3 regions of the Yersinia intermedia genome follow, and region 2 is predicted to be linked to each of the others. Evidence: predicted binding sites of a transcription regulator. Region 2 holds the regulator's gene; each other region holds the start of a gene.

Region 1 (3,257 bases), 1.8 Mb from region 2:
TACCCGGCACCATCCAGTAAATCAGATAGCCGATACCCACAACGGTGACCAGCACCAATGCCAGTGCCAGACCAAATATCTCCCGCCCATGGTGAATAAACTCCCTTGTCGGTGTTTTCCAACCATCGGCAAAGAGCAGCGGCGGAATAAACAGCACCAGGAATAATTCCGGGTCAAAATCGACATGCAAACCAAAGTGGGGAAAGGCCAACAAGGCACCACAGACAATCTGCATCAGAGGAAGGGGGATTTGAAACGGCAACATCCGGGTGACAACGCCGGAAAGCGATACCACCAGAATCAGGATGAGGATTGTAAAAAAGATTTCCATGCTTTCCTTAGACTCAACTCAACACAACTCAATATAAGATTTAACCTCACCCGCCCGTAAACAGGGCCGGAGTTTAGCTTTTGATAGTAGATCACTTTTTTGTAAAACGGGGAAAAAACCTGTAAAGGATGGCAGGAAAAAACAAAGAAAATAGGGTTATTAAAAACCGCAGCGGCATCGAGGACAACACCACCCCGATGCCAGCAAAAACTCATCGCTTAGATTGCCCAGCCACCCGCATAGAATGCCACCAACGCGATGGCGATAATCACGGTACCCACATTCAGTTTACGCCATTCGCCGGAACAGATACGGCCAATGACCAGCGAGCTGAAGCCCAACATAATACCGGTGACGATATTACAGGTCAGCACGATAAACACGGCACAAAGCAGGCCAGACATCGCATCAACAAAGTCTTCGAAATCCAGTTTGGATACGTTGCTCAACATCAGCAAACCTACATACATCAGAGCCGGAGCCGTCGCATAAGCCGGAACCAAATAGGACAGTGGTGAGAGGAACAGAATCAGCAGGAACAAAATACCCACTACGGTGGCGGTCAAACCAGTTTTACCGCCTGCGGCAGTACCAGCAGCAGATTCGATATAAACCGCAGCAGGCGCAGCGCCCACCAAACCAGCAAAGATGCTGCTGACGGAGTCAGATGTCAGGGCTTTACCACCGCTGATGATCTGGCCGTCTTTATCCAGCAAATTAGCCTGACCCGCTACCGCGCGGATAGTCCCGGTGGCATCAAATACGGCGGTCATCACCAATGCCAACACACTTGGCAGCACCACAGGTTTCAATGCGCCCATAATATCAAGACTGAAAATCAATGAGTTACCGTTAGCATCCGCCAGACTTGGCATCGCAAACAGCCCTTGATAGGTCACACCCGGATCAAAAATCAGGCCGATAACCGAGATGGCGATAATCACCAGCAGAATACCACCTGGCACCCGCAGTTTTTCCAGACCGAAAATCACCGCCAGCCCGAGTAAGGTCATCATGACCGGGAAAGAGGTAAATGCACCCAGTGCAACCGGTAAACCTTCAATCGGGTTTTTGATAACCAGGCCGACACCGTTTGCTGCAATCAGTAACAGGAACAAGCCGATACCGATACCGGTACCATGTGCCACGCCCATCGGCAGATTACGCAATATCCACGAGCGAATCCCAGTCACAGAGATAATAGTAAACAGTACCCCCATCAGGAATACCGCGCCCAATGCCACAGGAATACTGATGTGTTGCCCCAGCACCAAGCTGAATGCCGTAAACGCTGTCAGTGATATGGCGCAACCAATCGCCATCGGTAAGTTTGCCCACAACCCCATCAACAAAGAACCAAGGCCTGCAACCAGACAGGTTGCGACAAACACCGCCGTTGGTGGGAAACCTGCTTTGCCGAGCATGCTTGGCACAACAATTACCGAGTAGACCATGGCAAGAAAGGTTGTCAGACCGGCCAACACTTCCTGGCGTACATTACTGCCACGTTCACTAAGCTTGAAAAATGCATCAAGCGAACCTTTTGGCTTTACTGCCCGGTTCGTTTGAGGATTGGTGCTAGACATGGTTATGTCCCCTGTGTGTCATTTTAAAGTAGTCAGCAAGTCAGGCGCTCTTCCCTACGTAATCGTTTCCGTTTTTGCCGATTAACTCGGCAACGCCTCCAACATCTTCATGGTGGAGAAAATAGCAAACGATTAGCTGGAAGCACGCATGACTGAAAAAAAATCGAAGGAAAGAATCCCCCCGCAATAAGCGTATTGGAAGGCAAACGATTATCTAGCTATTGGCAGCGACTAATCAACACCAGATAGCGACATTTATTGCATTTTTTTACATTAATTTGTCGGGGAGCATTAATCTGGCGTAAAACAAAAGTGTGAGTAGCCTCACACTCGTTTGCTTCGCGTGGCAACGACACCGAACAGCCGGTTATCAGCTTTCCAGTTTGTAGGCACCCCCCTTCTCAATCGCTTGTTGGTAAGCTGGGCGCTGATGAATGCGCACTAAGAAATCTTGCAGTTTCGGGAACCCCTCAAGACCACCACGGGTGTTGATTGCCTCGATAGGAAAACTCATCTGAATATCTGCCGCGCTGAAATCACTGCCAGCAAACCACTGATTATTCGTCAAATGCTGTTCCAGATAATCGCGGTGAGTCGCTATTTGCTTATTCAGATAACTTTTTTGCACGCCATCACCCAGTGCTTTGGCAACTGGGCGAATAATCCACGGTACAGGCGGCCCACCCAATCGGCTAAAGATAAGTTTCATCACCAGCAATGGCATCAATGAACCTTCTGCATAATGCATCCAGTAACGGAACTGCTGACGATCATAGTGACCGGTGGGTTTAAATAACCCTTGGGCATCATAGGTTTCCTGTAAATACTCAATAATGGCACCCGATTCTGCCAAAGTGAGATCACCGTCAGTAATCACCGGTGATTTTCCTAATGGATGGATCTTTTTTAACTCTGGCGGTGCCAGAAGGCTGCCCGGATCGCGCTGATAGCGCTTCAATTCATAGGGAACTTGCAGTTCCTCCAACATCCACAAAATACGCTGTGAACGTGAATTATTCAGATGGTGAACCGTGACCATGACCAAGCTCCATATGTATAGGTGACCGGGAAAGTTACAACTGCACAATAAATTATTATAGTCGAGTGTCCAATAGCGCTTCATTATTCTAATATTATCGTAAAAAACAGCCTTTAGGCTGTAATGACAAATAACACCTTGAAGGCTGTATTTAGTGTTTACTAACCTACAGTGTGTATTTGTATTTTACAACCCATAAGTTGTATTGCGGAATTACAGCTTATATGCTGTATTATGCTATAACGCACAATTCGCTGCTAAGGGGTCTTGATGGACTATCCCATTAAAATTTTGAGTCAAT
Region 2 (3,257 bases):
CGCCGCGTGGTCACACCAAAAACCATCCGCTAAGACTTCAGTTTGCGCCCGGTAGCACCACCGGGTGCCTATAGCACAATAAGCCCCTTCACGTGTTAAACCCGTTGTATGACTTTCACGCTATCGCTCATCAAACAGTGAGGTTATCTCTGTCATTCCTGATGAAAGTTGTTAAGATTAATACCCACAACAAAAATACAACAATTAAGCTTTAACCGCTCTTCGCCACATAGCTGCCAACGGCAATTGATGTGATTTGAGGAGCAAACACCCTGAGCAACCCCGAAAGGAGAGAGCTATGTCTTTTGAATTACCGGCATTACCTTATGCGCAAAATGCGCTAGAACCCCACATTTCAGCTGAAACACTGGAATACCATTACGGTAAGCATCACAACACCTATGTGGTTAACCTCAATAATCTGATTAAAGGCACGGAGTTTGCGGGTAAGACGTTGGAAGAGATTGTAAAAACCTCTAATGGTGGGGTATTTAACAATGCGGCCCAAGTCTGGAACCACACCTTCTACTGGCATTGCCTGTCACCTAATGGTGGTGGCGAACCTACGGGTAAGGTTGCCGATGCTATTAATCAGTCATTTGGTTCTTTTGCTGAATTTAAAGCACAGTTTACTGATGCGGCAGTAAAAAACTTTGGCGCTGGCTGGACCTGGCTGGTTAAAAAAGCAGATGGCACGCTGGCGATTGTCAGTACATCTAATGCAGCAACACCACTGACCACCACTGATAAACCGGTGTTAACTGTCGATGTGTGGGAACATGCTTACTACATTGATTACCGCAATGCGCGACCAAAATACCTGGAGAACTTCTGGGCACTGGTTAACTGGTCTTTCGTTGAGAAAAATTTAGCCTGATACGGCGACAACAGACCGGCGCATTACTCGTAACAATAATTAAGGGCGGGTTTACCCGCCCTACTTATCACTTCACACCGGCAAGCGGCTCAATTAATTCATTACTGCCACGAAGCTAAAGACAATAATCATCGCCAGCGCACCAACAGTCGTAATCAGCGACATTTTCAGATTGGTATCCATAAAAACTCCTTAGCCGGTTAGTTTGTAGTAAGATAAAGGCACATAGTTAGTGTGTTAAATTATTTTCCCACAGTTCAGAAAAAAAATCTTGTGCTCATTACGCACTTTATAACTTTGATTACCCCTTTCACTTTTCCTCCAGATCAGACAAAATTCGCAGTTCATAACTGCATACCGACTAATAACGTCCAATAAATACTTTCAGACAACCCGCTGATTCAACTTCCCAGCCTAATATCGTGTTTGTGTCTGAGTGGTTTTCGAGTATTGCAGGCAAACGATTAACATAATACTTACCCTACTGTAACCGGTAAGCTTAGGAGTCATTCTTTTTATGGCAACGATTAAAGATGTGGCCAAACACGCGGGTGTGTCCACCACCACCGTTTCGCACGTTATCAACAAAACTCGTTTCGTCGCCGAAAACACGAAGGCTGCCGTGTGGGCTGCCATTAAAGAACTGCATTATTCGCCCAGCGCTGTGGCTCGCAGTTTGAAAGTCAATCACACCAAATCAATTGGTTTGCTGGCAACATCCAGTGAAGCACCTTATTTTGCTGAAGTGATTGAAGCCGTCGAAAACAGTTGTTACAGCAAGGGTTACACCCTGATTTTATGTAATTCTCATAATAATCTGGACAAACAAAAAGCCTATCTGGCGATGTTGGCGCAAAAACGTGTCGATGGGCTGCTGGTGATGTGTTCAGAATATCCTGAACAACTGCTAGGGATGTTAGAGGATTATCGTAATATCCCAATGGTCGTTATGGATTGGGGTACGGCTCGTGGCGATTTTACTGACTCTATTATTGATAACGCCTTTGAAGGTGGCTATTTAGCGGGCCGTTACCTGATTGAGCGCGGTCACCGTGACATTGGTGCTATCCCTGGTCAGTTAGCCCGTAATACCGGTGGTGGTCGCCATCAGGGCTTCCTGAAAGCGTTGGAAGAGGCCAATATCACACTGCGTGATGAATGGGTGGTGCAAGGGGATTTCGAGCCTGAATCCGGGTATAAAGCAATGCATCAAATTCTGACACAAAAGCATCGCCCAACAGCGGTATTCTGTGGCGGCGATATTATGGCCATGGGTGCAATATGTGCTGCTGATGAGTTGGGCCTACGGGTACCACAAGATATTTCGGTGATCGGCTATGATAATGTGCGTAATGCTCGCTATTTCTCGCCAGCACTGACCACGATTCACCAGCCAAAAGAGCGTTTGGGTGAAACCGCCTTTGCCATGTTACTTGATCGTATTGTCAGCAAACGTGAAGATCCGCAGACCATTGAGGTACATCCTAAACTGGTTGAGCGCCGCTCCGTTGCCGATGGCCCGTTCCGCGACTACCGCCGTTAATGCTCTTTCGCCGGTAGCATGCAACGCTACCGGTGCTAAGTTCGCGCAATCACCTCTTGCTCATTGAATGATAATTCACCGTCATCTTTCAGCCACTCAGCATTCAGCGTGACACTGTCACCCAAATACTCGAGTAGCCAGGCCAATGCGGGCGAGTGGTTGTTCTGCTGCCACGCCAAACAACATGGGCTATCGGGCAGCGGTTCTACCAACGTCAATGCCGCTAACTTCCCTTGTTCAATCAACGGCGACACCATGTGCGCTGGTACCATTCCAATGCATAACCCCGCACACAGGCAGTCGATTCCCGTTGCCCAGTCTGGAGCCACCAATCGCTGCTGGTTAGCTAAAGTCCAGGTGTCACGCTTAGGTAGGTTGCGGGCGGTATCCTCCAGACAGAGTGAGGGATAAGGCCGTAACTGATTATCACTAAGTGGCCCAGTTAACCGGGCTAAAGGGTGATCGATGCTCACCACACAATGCCAACTTAAAAAACCCATATCGCGAAAAACAAATCGCCCACCGACGGGGATCGCGCGGGTAGCACCTATGGCCATTTCCGCCTGCCCCTCCACCAGCGCATCCCACACACCGTTGAAGACTTCATAGCGTACCCGCAGCTCAATATCAGGAAAATGTCGATAAAAATCCAACACTAAGCGGCGACTACGCTGTGGCTTAACAATTTTATCTATCACTATATTTAACTGCCCACGCCAACCATTCGCCACTTGTTGGCATTGGCGGCGTGTGTTATTCATTTTTTTGATAACATCGCGAGCATCTTTAATAAAAACCACACCCGCTTCGGTTAATTCCACATCGCGATGACGCCGT
Region 3 (3,257 bases), 140 kb from region 2:
TGAGTCTGATTATCGTCGTGATAACGAGCAAGATGCGGATGAGATTGAAGACCCGTATGAGGGGTAACCCATTCATCACGCTTAATTAAAAATATTAAACCCGCCGTTAATTGGCGGGTTTTTTTATGGGATAACCAGATGAACGGACTGGCGGTTACCCACTGACCACGACAGCCCCTGCGGCTCGTTTCGCCACGTTGACGGCGGTGGTGATATCATCAGCGACTGCCAATGCTACCCCCAGGCGCCGTTTACCAGCAATGTCAGGTTTACCAAATAAGCGAATCTGCGTATCGCCAGCCAAAGCTACTTCTAAGCCATGGTAAGCAATATTCTGGCTAGTCAATTCAGGTAAAATAACCGCTGAAGCGGCCGCGCCATATTGGCGAATAGTGCCAATCGGGAGGCCAAGAAATGCCCGGACATGTAATGCGAACTCAGACATATTCTGCGAAATTAACGTTACCATACCGGTATCGTGCGGGCGCGGTGATACTTCACTGAAAATAACCTCATCACCGCAAACAAATAATTCCACACCAAATAAACCATAACCGCCGAGAGCGTTCACCACCTGAGAAGCGATCTCTTTTGCGCGCGCCAATGCGGTCTCACTCATCGCCTGTGGCTGCCAGGACTCGCGGTAATCACCATCTTCTTGACGGTGACCAATAGGCGCACAGAAATGAATGCCATCAACAGCATTGATTGTCAGCAGGGTAATTTCAAAATCAAAACGGACCAAGCCTTCGACAATTACTCGACCACCGCCGGCGCGGCCACCTTGTTGGGCATAATCCCAGGCAGTTTTAAGTTGACCTGCATTGCGGATCAGACTTTGGCCTTTACCGGAAGAACTCATTACTGGCTTAACGATACAGGGATAACCCACTTCACTGACGGCCTGGCGGAATGCGCTATCAGTGTCGGCGAAACGGTAACTAGAGGTTGGCAATTGCAGGGTTTCTGCCGCTAAACGGCGAATACCTTCACGGTTCATCGTCAGCCGTGTTGCCTCTGCGCAAGGCACGACCCGTTGGCCCATTTTCTCTAGCTCAACCAACATGTCGGTGGCAATAGCTTCTATTTCCGGCACGATATAGTGCGGTTTTTCCTGTTCGACCAACTGTTTCAGCGCCAAGCCGTCCAACATATTGATGACATGGCTGCGATGGGCAACATGCATGGCGGGGGCATCTGCATAGCGGTCAACGGCAATCACTTCCAGCCCCAGTCTTTGGCATTCGATAGCCACTTCTTTACCCAACTCGCCAGAGCCAAGCAACATGACACGGGTAGCGCTTGGGCGCAGAGCGGTTCCAATAGTCAGCATAGTTAGGTACCTACATCAGTGGGAGAGTTGCACATTAATTTGTTGTACGATCAATTTTACGGGCATTAGTATACGGCAAAATAGCAACGAAAACGATTGCGTATCTAACGGATGGCTGTGAGGCGATATCGATATATGCGCAGCGCATTGCGTTTTTGGACTGTTTTTACGGTTTAATTCCGGCAATGGACTCATTTCTGGTATTATCGCGCCAAAATCTTGCGCTTGCCTTCAGGCCATCGCTGCCATTCCATCCAGTTATAAGAGTTACTGCCGTGAGCACAACTTCCTTTTCTTCCCTGGCGCTGCCTACTGAGCAGTTGTCCAATCTTAATGAACTTGGCTATACCGAGATGACACCGGTACAGGCTGCGGCTTTACCGGCAATCCTCAACGGGCAGGATGTCCGTGCGAAAGCCAAAACCGGCAGTGGAAAAACTGCGGCATTCGGTATTGGTTTACTAGATAAAATTGCGGTCGGGGAGTTTGTTACCCAAGCATTGGTACTGTGCCCGACCCGTGAATTGGCTGATCAGGTCAGCAAAGAGTTGCGCCGCTTGGCCCGTTTCACGCAAAACATTAAAATACTGACCTTATGCGGTGGCCAACCGATGGGGCATCAATTGGATTCACTGGTGCATGCGCCACACATTGTTGTGGGCACGCCGGGGCGTATTCAAGAGCATTTGCGCAAGAAAACACTGGTACTGGACGATCTTAAGATTCTGGTATTGGATGAGGCTGATCGCATGCTGGATATGGGCTTTACCGATGCCATCGACGATGTCATTGCCTATACTCCGCCACAGCGCCAAACTCTGCTGTTCTCGGCCACCTATCCGGTCGGCATTGAACGAATCAGTGCCCGAGTCCAGCGCCAACCAATCAATGTTGAAGTTGATGATGGCGATGAAGTACCCGCTATTGAGCAGGTGTTCTTTGAAACCACTCGCGAAAAACGTTTGCCGTTGTTGATATCAGTCCTCAGTCACTATCAGCCGAGTTCTTGTGTGGTTTTCTGTAACACCAAGAAAGATTGCCAGAGCGTCTATGAAGCATTGGAATCTCGTGGAATCAGTGTGTTGGCTTTACACGGTGACTTAGAACAACGTGACCGTGATCAAGTGCTGGTGCGTTTTGCCAACCGCAGTTGTCGTGTGCTGGTAGCAACCGATGTCGCGGCCCGAGGCTTGGATATTAAAGATCTGGCGCTGGTAGTTAACTTTGAGCTGGCCTTTGACCCAGAGGTTCATGTGCACCGTATTGGTCGTACTGGTCGGGCAGGGATGAGTGGTCTGGCGGTTAGCTTGTGTACACCACAAGAGATGTCCCGTGCTCATGCCATTGAAGATTATCTGCAAATAAAACTGAAATGGACCCCGGCAGAACCGGTGAGCCGCAGTGCTAATGCGATGCTGGAGCCAGAAATGGTCACGTTATGCATTGATGGTGGGCGCAAAGCAAAAATTCGCCCAGGTGATATTCTGGGTGCTTTAACCGGTGAAGCCGGTCTGACCGCCGCTGATGTCGGTAAGATTGATATGTTCCCGGTTCATGCCTATGTTGCCATCCGTAAAGCCAGTGCCAAACGTGCCTTACAGCAATTACAACAAGGCAAGATTAAAGGCAAAAACTGCAAATCCCGTTTATTGAAATAATGACACGAGGGGGCGATGACGGTTGCATCCTCCCGATAACTCGCATTATACTGTATGCATATACAGTTGCTTGTGGGCGTGAAAGAAATGAAAAGGACATACAACAATGGCCGTTGAAATAAAATTCGTCGTAGTGAGACAGGGTGAGGAAAAAATGACATTCACAACCAAAAAAGAAGCCGATGCCTACGATAAAATGCTGGATTTGGCTGACAATTTGTCTGAGTGGCTGTCATTGGCTCCCTTAACCCTTGAAGAAGATCAAC

What was found. The regulator PurR, encoded in region 2, represses purine synthesis genes. The targets are predictions, from matches to a motif close to CANGCAAACGTTTGCNTG.
Positions count from the first base shown of each region.
Region 1: the regulator PurR is predicted to act here: its motif matches at 1,973-1,990, upstream of EL015_RS01875 (NCS2 family permease).
Region 3: the regulator PurR is predicted to act here: its motif matches at 1,419-1,436, upstream of purT (formate-dependent phosphoribosylglycinamide formyltransferase).

Region 1 is NZ_LR134116.1:411,673-414,929, reverse strand. It holds gene EL015_RS01880 (Na+/H+ antiporter) at 1-331, opposite strand, end outside; gene EL015_RS01875 (NCS2 family permease) at 550-1,917, opposite strand; gene EL015_RS01870 (glutathione S-transferase family protein) at 2,288-2,956, opposite strand; gene EL015_RS01865 (helix-turn-helix transcriptional regulator) at 3,227-3,257, shown strand, end outside.
Region 2 is NZ_LR134116.1:2,212,687-2,215,943, reverse strand. It holds gene EL015_RS10110 (C40 family peptidase) at 1-33, shown strand, start outside; gene sodB (superoxide dismutase [Fe]) at 299-877, shown strand; gene cydH (cytochrome bd-I oxidase subunit CydH) at 971-1,060, opposite strand; gene purR (HTH-type transcriptional repressor PurR) at 1,395-2,420, shown strand; gene punR (DNA-binding transcriptional activator PunR) at 2,456-3,257, opposite strand, start outside.
Region 3 is NZ_LR134116.1:2,072,663-2,075,919, forward strand. It holds gene EL015_RS09420 (YoaH family protein) at 1-67, shown strand, start outside; gene purT (formate-dependent phosphoribosylglycinamide formyltransferase) at 155-1,333, opposite strand; gene dbpA (ATP-dependent RNA helicase DbpA) at 1,609-2,991, shown strand; gene EL015_RS09435 (YebG family protein) at 3,098-3,257, shown strand, end outside.